Regions from separate parts of the Streptomyces sp. 840.1 genome, predicted to be linked through region 2. Evidence: riboswitches for the same ligand, from Rfam matches in the RefSeq annotation. Region 2 holds a riboswitch; the other holds the start of a gene.
The links. A riboswitch is a leader RNA that binds a small molecule or an ion and turns the genes downstream of it on or off. The one in region 2 is predicted to bind cyclic di-AMP.

Region 1 (4,206 bases), on a different contig from region 2:
CGCCGTCGTCCGGGCTGCTGGGCTCCCCGGTGACCAGGTCGTCGTAGCCGTCGCCGTTGATGTCACCGGACGCGACGGCCGGGCCGCCACGCAGGTCCCGGTCGTAGCGCAGGCCCTGGACCTCGGCCAGGAAGAGCGCGGACCAGCCGTACCCCGGTTCGTCGCCCCCGGTGACTCCGGAGACGACGAGGTCGGCGAGGCCGTTGCCGTCGTAGTCGCCGGTGGTCATCGCCCCCGGCAGGATCGGGCGGCCCGGCGTGCCGGGGAGCCGCTGGTGGGAGAGGGGCGGCGGGGGTGCGGATGCCCGGCGCGCGGCCGCGTCGTACTGGTAGAGCGTGAGGTCGTCGTGGTCGGTCACGGCGAGCTGGTCGCCGGGGATGTCGGGGCTGAAGTGGGCCGCCGCGAGGGCGCCGGCGAACCTGGCACCGGCCGTGGGAGCGTCGGCCTGCAGCCAGTCGCCCGCCGCGCCCGTGAGCCCCTTCGCGGAGCCCCACAGCACGACGGCGCCGCCCGCGTCGGTCACCGGCTCGACGTCCTCACCGGGTACGCCGACGACCGCGTCGTCGTAGCCGTCCCCGTCGAGGTCGCCGGTGGCGAGGGCCCGGCCGAAGCCGTCGCCCGCCTCGGCGGCCCCCGGTACACCGGCGGTGTTCTGGCTGAGGACGGCCGCGCGGGCCGTTCCGGTGCCGGTGGGCGAGCCGTACTGCACGGTGACGTACCCCGCGCCCTTCTTCCCGCCGACGGTGCCGCCCGGCGCGCCGGTGAGCACGTCGTCGTAGCCGTCGCCGTCGAAATCGCTGTTGCGGTCGTTCGCGTGCGTTCCGCCGGGAGTACCGGCGTGGGCGGCGGGGGCAGCGATGCCGGCCACCGCCGTCAGGAGACAGGCGGCCGCGACAACGGCGGCCGAGCGGTTGGTGCGCACGAGCGGCTCCTCGGTTCAAGGATGACCGGGCGAGTCCGGGGGGACGCGGGGAAGGGCCCGTTGCCTTCCCCGCGTCCCGTTCGACCGCCTGTGGGCCGCAAGGGTTGTACGGCACGCGAAAGGGGTGGGAGGGAGCCACGTGGCTCCCTCCCACCCCTGCGCCCGGCTCCTCCCGAAGGTGGGGGCCGGGGTATGTCAGTAGGCGCCGAAGACGTTGTCGATCGAGCCGTAGGTGGCCGCGGCGTAGTTGCACGCGGCGGTGATGTTGGCGACCGGGTCGAGGATGTCCATCGACGTACCGGCCACGTGGTAGGCCTCGAAGGTGGGCTGGATCACCTGGAGCAGGCCCTTGGAGGGCGTGCCGGCGACCGCGTTCGAGTCCCAGTTGTTGACGATCTGCGGGTTGCCGGAGGACTCGCGGATGATGTTGCGGTGGATGCTGTCGTAGCTGCCGGGGATGCCGTGCTGGGCCATCACGGCCAGCGACTCCTTGATCCAGCCGTCGAGGTCGTCGGTGTACGCGGTCGCGCCCTGTGCGGGAGTGGTGGCCGCGGTCTCGGTGGCGACGGTCTCGGTGGCGGCGGTCTTCTCCGCCACAGGCGTGACCGTCCGCTGGGAACGGTCGGCGCGGTCGGCACTCTCGGACCGGTCGGACGACTGCGCGTCGGCCGCGGACTTTGCCTCGGACGCGGCCTTTGCCTTCGAATCGGCGGTCGGCGCGGCCTTGTGCGGGGCGGCTGCGGACTTGGCGCCAATGGTCAGCTTGAGGCCCGGGTGAATCAGATCGGGGTTTCCGCCGACCACACTCCGGTTGTCCTGGTAGAGCCGCTCCCAGCCACCGCTGAGGGAATGACCCCGGGCGATCTTGGAAAGCGAATCACCGGAGACCACGGAATAGGTGGCGGACTCGGCCTTGTGGGCAGCAATTCCCTTGGCAGCAAAGGCGGTCGAGGTCGCCGACTTTTCTGCGACGACCGGGTGCGCCGGTGCGGCAGAAGCGGACCCGGACATGATCAGGGGGAGCGCGAGAACGACTCCGCCCGTGCTCACGGCGATGAAACCGCGGGTCAGGGAGGTGGACTTGGAACGACGGTGGTTACCCATGATGGGCATGGCGCATTTCCTCTCCGCCGCCTGCGAGGTGAGCTGTCGGGTTCGGACTGGAGATGTCCGGCCGCACGTGATGGCGACTTAACCCCTAGCCGCTCCGGATACCGGACCGGCGGCAAACCTGGGTCCCCCGCTCCTGCCGTACGTGAGTGGTCGGGTTCCCGGACGGCGGCAGGATTCGGCGTTCCATCCGGATTGACGGTGACCGTAAGCGAAAAGCGTCGGGCGGAACAAGCCCTGAATTCTTGATCGCAATTGATTCGCAAGATCAATTCAAGGAAATGCTCAGAATCAGATCCCCGAAGCCAAGTCAACTTTCTTGGCACGACAGGGAACCGAAGCCGGACGCACCGCGTCACGGGCCGGGAAGGTGATGCTGACCACTGCGCCCGAAAAGGGTGATTTGCTCAATCTCCATACCCTTTGAGCCACAGAAAAGCGTCTTCGGTGGGCGATTAACGACGATTCCGATTAATCACTCAATCAGGACATTTCACTGGAGGTGACGACCCGCCACCCCGGCTCGGCGTCGCCTCTAATCCATCTCCACAGATGCATCTAAATAGATGCACTACGGTGTGGGGCATCGGCCGACGCTCCGGGCGCCGCCCGCCACTGCGACCGGGAGAACCTGATTTCCTCGACACCGACGGCGCCACGCTCCACTACGAGGTCCGCGGCTCCGGCCCGCCGCGCTCGGCAACCCCGGGGCAGCTCGCGCTGGTCGTGGCGCCCGACCCGGCCGCACCGTCAACGGCAACACCACGCATCCGCGGGCGTTCGCGGCCCGGCTGCGGAACGTGCCGTCCAGCGCATGAGCGCGGGCACGGCCGGCCGGGACGATGACGGGCGACCGCCGCCCCACACGACGGCGAACGGCAGACGGCAGACGGCAGACGGCAGATCCGACCCGGTCAAAGCGAGAGGTTCCGGCTCCCCTCGCGTCGCAGAAGCGCGGAAAGGTGGTGCTGGAGCGGCTGGCCGACAGCCGCGAGGTCGTGGACGAATTCGAGCGTGCCGTCGGCCGTCAGCGTGTAACGGCGGCGTGTGGCGCTGACCTCCTTGGCGGTGGGCGCGAGGGCGACCCGATGGGTGGCCAGGTCGGCCACGCCGTCCGCAGCACTGCCCGTCAGGATCTCCGCGACACCGGTGGGCTGAGTGATCAGCGCCTCCACACGCCCGTCCGGCTGCATCCGCCACCAGCCGCTCTCCCGCGCCGAGGGCCGCAGCGGGGCGTCGTCCGCGTCGAGCAGCCAGGCGCGCGCCTCGTAGTGGAGGAAGGGGCGCCCGTCATGACTGAACGTCACCTCCTGCGCGTACCGGAACTCCTGGGCGAGCGTCGGGTATTCACCGCGGCCCTGCCCGGTCCAGGTGCCCAGGAACCCGGTCAGTGGTGCGAGCAGCGCGTGCGGAGCAGGCGCGTCGTCCGGCCGGAACGCGTCGGGGTACGGGTACTGCCGGGCGGGGTCGGACATCTTGCGCGCTCCTGGATCGGTGACGGGGACGGGCGCCGCGCGAAGGCGACGGCGACGGTTGGCAGCCTAAGGGCTGTCCCGTGAATGATCTCCGGCTCGCGTGACACGCGGCCTCCCGCTGCCTGGATTTGCCCGCCTGCTCAGGTGTTCAGGATGCGCACGGCGAGCAGTAGCTGCCAGGCCCAGCCGATGGTCAGCGAGATGCGCTGAAGCAGTCCGCCGATGTCGACCCAGCGTTGCCGCTGATCGAACGCGGCACTGGCCAGGGCCATCGTCGCCACGAAGAGGACACCGCAGGCGATCGAGCAGACGGCCCAGCCGGGCGGGCCGGACGGGGCGTATACGAAGCAGGCGGCAGCGAGGGCCAGGAAGCCGATGGAGGAGAACAGGTCATGCAGAGCCCCCGCGCGGGTGTGACGCCGGAGCCGATCAGGCGTGCCGGGCGGGTAGCCGCTCACCGGATCCGTCCGGAAGGCGCCTGCTCCCAGCAGACCGACCGCCCACGCGCCGACCAGCAGGGCGCCCCACTCGAAGGGCCCGACACGCCACAGAGCCACAGCGAAGGCCAGCGACAGCCCGCCCGCGAAGAGGAAGTTGACGGTCTGTGCCCACCCGGCAGGGCCGAGGGTGAGCGAGCTGACGGGATGGCGGCGCGGTCTGTAGCCCACGCGGCCGGCGCCTTCCAGCAGGTACGCGACG
Region 2 (4,206 bases):
TTTGCCTGGGAGGCAATAAATTTGCCTCCCAGGAAAGATCCTGGCCCAATGGACACATGAATCCTCCAGAAGGAGGGGTGGCCGACGAGCTGCCCGGTGTCGCACCGCGCCTGCGCGATCTGCGCCGCGGCCGAGGGCTCACCCTGGAGACCGCCGCCCAGCGCGCCGGGCTCTCGCCCGCCCATCTGTCCCGGCTCGAAACGGGCCGGCGCCAGCCCTCGCTGCCGATGCTGCTCGGACTCGCCAGGATCTACGGTACGACGGTCTCCGAGCTGCTCGGCGAGATCCCCCCGGAACGTGACGCGATCGTCCGCGCCCGGAAGTTCGAGGGGGCCGAGGCCGACGGCTGGATGTATCAGCAGGCGGGTGGTCCGGGCCGGGCGATGCAGGCGCTGCGCGTCCGGGTCCCGTACGGCGCGCAGGGCGACCTGGTGCGGGTCCACCCCGGTGAGGAATGGCTGTACGTCCTGGCCGGGAACCTCCGGGTGACCCTGGGCGAAACGGTGCACGACCTCGGCCCCGGGGACAGCGCGCACTTCGACTCGCTCACCCCGCACCGGATCGCGGCACCGGAGCGCGAGGGCGCCGAGCTGCTCTTCGTCCACACCCTGCTGCAGAGCCCCGCCGCCGAGCTGTGCCTCGGCAGCGGAATCCACCGTCGCTGAGAAGCCGCCCCCGCCACCGGCCCGGCCGGTTGCCAGAGAGGACTGTCATGTCCGATTCCGAGAACTACGACCCGCTCACCCCGGCCGCGCGCAAGGACGCCGACACCCAGGAACGCAAGATGCCGCGCGGGCTCGTCATCAGGCTGTTCGCCTACCTGGTGGCCGGGCACGTCATCGCGGGCTTCCTCTACCTGCTGTTCGCGGTGGGGATGCACAACCAGTAGCCGCGGACCCCGCGGCCCCAGGCCCGGCGGACGCTCACGCCTCGTCGAGGAGCCGCTCGCGCAGCCGCTCCCGCGTCGCGGGGGTGATCCTCAGTCCCTCGGAGAGGTAGCGCTCGGTGCCGCCCCACGTCTCGTCGATCGTGGCGAAGGCCGCGGCGAGGTATTCGCTGTGGGCGCCGAAGAGGGGGCTGAGGAGCTCCATCACCTCGGGCGACATCCCGGCGGCCGAGGTGTCGCTGCGGCGGACCCGGTAGCGGCGGTGGGCGTCGTTGGACTTGAGGTAGTCCGCCTCGACGGCGTCGCGGCCGACACCCACCGCGAGCAGTGAGACCGCGATGGAGAGCCCCGCCCTGTCCTTGCCCGCCGCACAGTGCATCAGGGCCGGGACGCTGTCCTCGGCCAGGGCGTGCAGCACCCGGCTGTGCTCGGCGGTGCGGTCCAGGATGATCGAGCGGTACGAGGAGACCATCCGCGCCGTGCCCTGGCCGTTGCCGAGGATCCCGCGCAGCTCGTCCATCTCGCCGTCGCGCACCATCCGCCAGAACTCGCTGCCGTCCGCCGGGTCGGTGAGCGGGATGTTCACATTGCGCACGCCGGGCAGCTCCACGTCCGCCCCGTCCAGCTTGAGGTCGGCAGCGTTGCGGAAGTCGAAGACCGTGTGCAGCCCGAGGCCGCCGAGGAACGCCGCGTCCTCGGGGGTGGCGTCCGCCAGGTGACCGCTGCGGAAGAGCCGTCCGTAGCGGACCCGGCGGCCGTCCGTGGTGGGCAGTCCGCCCACGTCGCGGAAGTTACGGACCCCCGCCAGCTCGGGTTCCGTCGACGGGGTCTGCGGCAGCTGCTGCGTCACGGTCACTCCTGGAGGCTCTGGCGCCGACGCGTGTCGCCGACGGGTCCACTCCCGTGACGATACGACATCGGATATTCGGACGATCATCCCGGCGACAGCCCTGATCCTGCCGCCGCGCGCCGCCTCTTCGTGGAGCGCCGGAGTGGACGACGGGCATGACATGTCCGTATTGAGGCTTTTAGTCGAACATGCCCTGCTTATGCGGGAGATGGTCACCCGCTCGTGAGCGGGATCATATCCGTGACGGTGTGTGGCGGTGGGCCCGTCGGGTAATCCGTACGCCGCGCGGAATGCCAAGATCCATAATCCACGGAGTGTCACCGTAATTCCGTGCCGATTTTCCCGAGCGGAATCCGGAGCGGAACCCGTGGCTTGTTTCCGCCGTCCCGGCTCGCTTACGTTCCATGTCAATCCGGATGGAACGCCTAATCCTGCCGCCGTCCGGAATTCGCACCCACTCACCGTGTGGCAGGAGCGGGGGAACCAGGTAAGCCGCCGACCGGAGAGATCCGGCCGGCTCGGGGTGAAGTCGCGCCAGGCGCGACCGGGCATCTCCAGCCCGAACCCGACAGCTCACCTCGTAGGCGCCGGAGAGGAAATTCTTCATGCCCATTCCGGGTAAGCACCGCCGTCCCAAGTCCGCCACCATCGCCCGCGGCGTCGTCGTCGCGAGCGCCGGCGGAGCCGTCATCGCGCTTCCGCTGCTCGGCGCCACCGGTGCCAGCGCCGCGGAGCACGCCGCTCCCGCCACCGCGCAGTCGGCCGCCGCGCACGCCACCCCGGCCAAGCCGGTCGCGGACAAGCAGTCCGGCACCAAGACCTACTCCGTGGTCTCCGGCGACTACCTGTCGAAGATCGCTGCCGAGCACAAGCTCAAGGGCGGCTGGGAGAAGCTGTACCAGGACAACCGCAAGGTCGTCGGCGACGACCCGAGCCTGATCTTCCCGGGCATGAAGCTGACCCTCGGCGGCAAGGCCTGGGGTCACGCCCCGGCCACCGGCTCGCACACCTCCACGGGTGACACCACCCCGTCGAAGGCCCCGTCGAAGGCTCCGGCCCAGACCGAGTCGAAGGCCCCCGCGGCCTCCACCGACACCCAGGCGTCCAACACCGCCTCCGCCGACCAGGGCTCGTCCTCCGGCTACGTCCACCCGGTCCCCGGCAACCACACCACCGCCTACCGCGCCTCCGGTGCCAACTGGTCCAGCGGCAGCCACACCGGCATCGACTTCCCCGTCTCCACCGGCACCAGCGTGAAGGCGATCACCTCCGGCACCGTCGTCACCGCGGGCTGGGGCGGCGCGTACGGCAACGAGGTCGTCATCAAGCACGCCGACGGCCACTACTCGCAGTACGGCCACATGTCCTCGCTCTCCGTCTCGGCGGGCCAGACCGTGACCGCGGGCCAGCAGGTCGGCCTCTCCGGCGCCACCGGCAACGCCACCGGCCCGCACCTCCACTTCGAGGTCCGCACGGGTCCGGCGTACGGCTCGGACATCGACCCGATCGCCTACCTGGCGTCGCACGGGATCAACGTCTGATCCAGGCAGTACCGGTCCGGCGACCCGGACCCTGGCAATACACCGGAGGGACGGTGCGCGGCGGCGCACCGTCCCTCCGCTTATGTGCGGCCGGCGTTCGGAGGACGGCCGCACTTATTCCCCCTTTACCGAAAACTGACTGGGTGGTCTATCTCACCACCCGTCAACCCCGTATTACGGTCGCGTAGGTCACAATCGACGGTGCAGGATATGCCCTTGTGGCAGACGATTCGAGAAACATCCGACAGGGCGTCATCAACCGACAGGGCGCCATCGAGTCGTACGCGGCGATTGGCGACAGCTTCACCGAGGGAGTCGGCGACCTGGGCCCGGACGGGACATTCGTCGGCTGGGCCGACCGGTTGGCGGTCATCCTCGCCGACCAGCTCCCGGACCCCGAAACGGCGCAGGACACCATGGGTGCCGCGCACGGAAACTTCCGGTACGCCAATCTCGCCGTACGAGGACGCCTCCTCGACCAGATAGTCGAGGAGCAGGTACCGCGCGCCAAGGAACTCGCCCCCGACCTGGTGAGCTTCTGCGCGGGCGGCAACGACATCATCCGGCCGGGCACCGACCCCGACGACGTCGCCGAGCGCTTCGAGCGCGCGGTCGCCGAGCTGACCCGGTCGGTCGGCACCGTCATGGTCACCACCGGCTTCGACACCCGCGGCATTCCGGTGCTGCGCCATCTGCGCGGCAAGATCGCCACCTACACCGCCCATGTGCGGTCCATCGCGGACCGCTACGACTGCCCGGTGCTCGACCTGTGGTCGCTGCGCTCCGTGCAGGACCGGCGCGCCTGGGACGGGGACCGGCTGCACCTGTCGTCCGAGGGGCACACCCGCGTCGCGCTGCGCGCCGCCCAGGTCCTCGGTCTCGACGTGCCGGCCGACCCGGACCAGGAGTGGCCGCCGCAGGTGCACCGG

Region 1: it holds a riboswitch for cyclic di-AMP, as region 2 does, so the genes downstream of both, EDD93_RS30245 (LysM peptidoglycan-binding domain-containing protein) here and EDD93_RS35740 (LysM peptidoglycan-binding domain-containing M23 family metallopeptidase) in region 2, are expected to answer to the same signal.

Annotation. Positions count from the first base shown of each region.
Region 1 covers NZ_RJUU01000002.1:908,886-913,091, reverse strand. The annotation lists gene EDD93_RS30250 (FG-GAP repeat protein) at 1-922, opposite strand, end outside; gene EDD93_RS30245 (LysM peptidoglycan-binding domain-containing protein) at 1,118-2,035, opposite strand; cyclic di-AMP (ydaO/yuaA leader) riboswitch at 2,041-2,226, opposite strand; gene EDD93_RS30240 (FABP family protein) at 2,947-3,507, opposite strand; gene EDD93_RS30235 (DUF998 domain-containing protein) at 3,648-4,206, opposite strand, start outside.
Region 2 covers NZ_RJUU01000003.1:727,455-731,660, reverse strand. The annotation lists gene EDD93_RS35750 (helix-turn-helix domain-containing protein) at 57-665, shown strand; gene EDD93_RS39820 (DUF6126 family protein) at 713-889, shown strand; gene EDD93_RS35745 (tyrosine-protein phosphatase) at 924-1,736, opposite strand; cyclic di-AMP (ydaO/yuaA leader) riboswitch at 2,149-2,338, shown strand; gene EDD93_RS35740 (LysM peptidoglycan-binding domain-containing M23 family metallopeptidase) at 2,342-3,277, shown strand; gene EDD93_RS35735 (SGNH/GDSL hydrolase family protein) at 3,496-4,206, shown strand, end outside.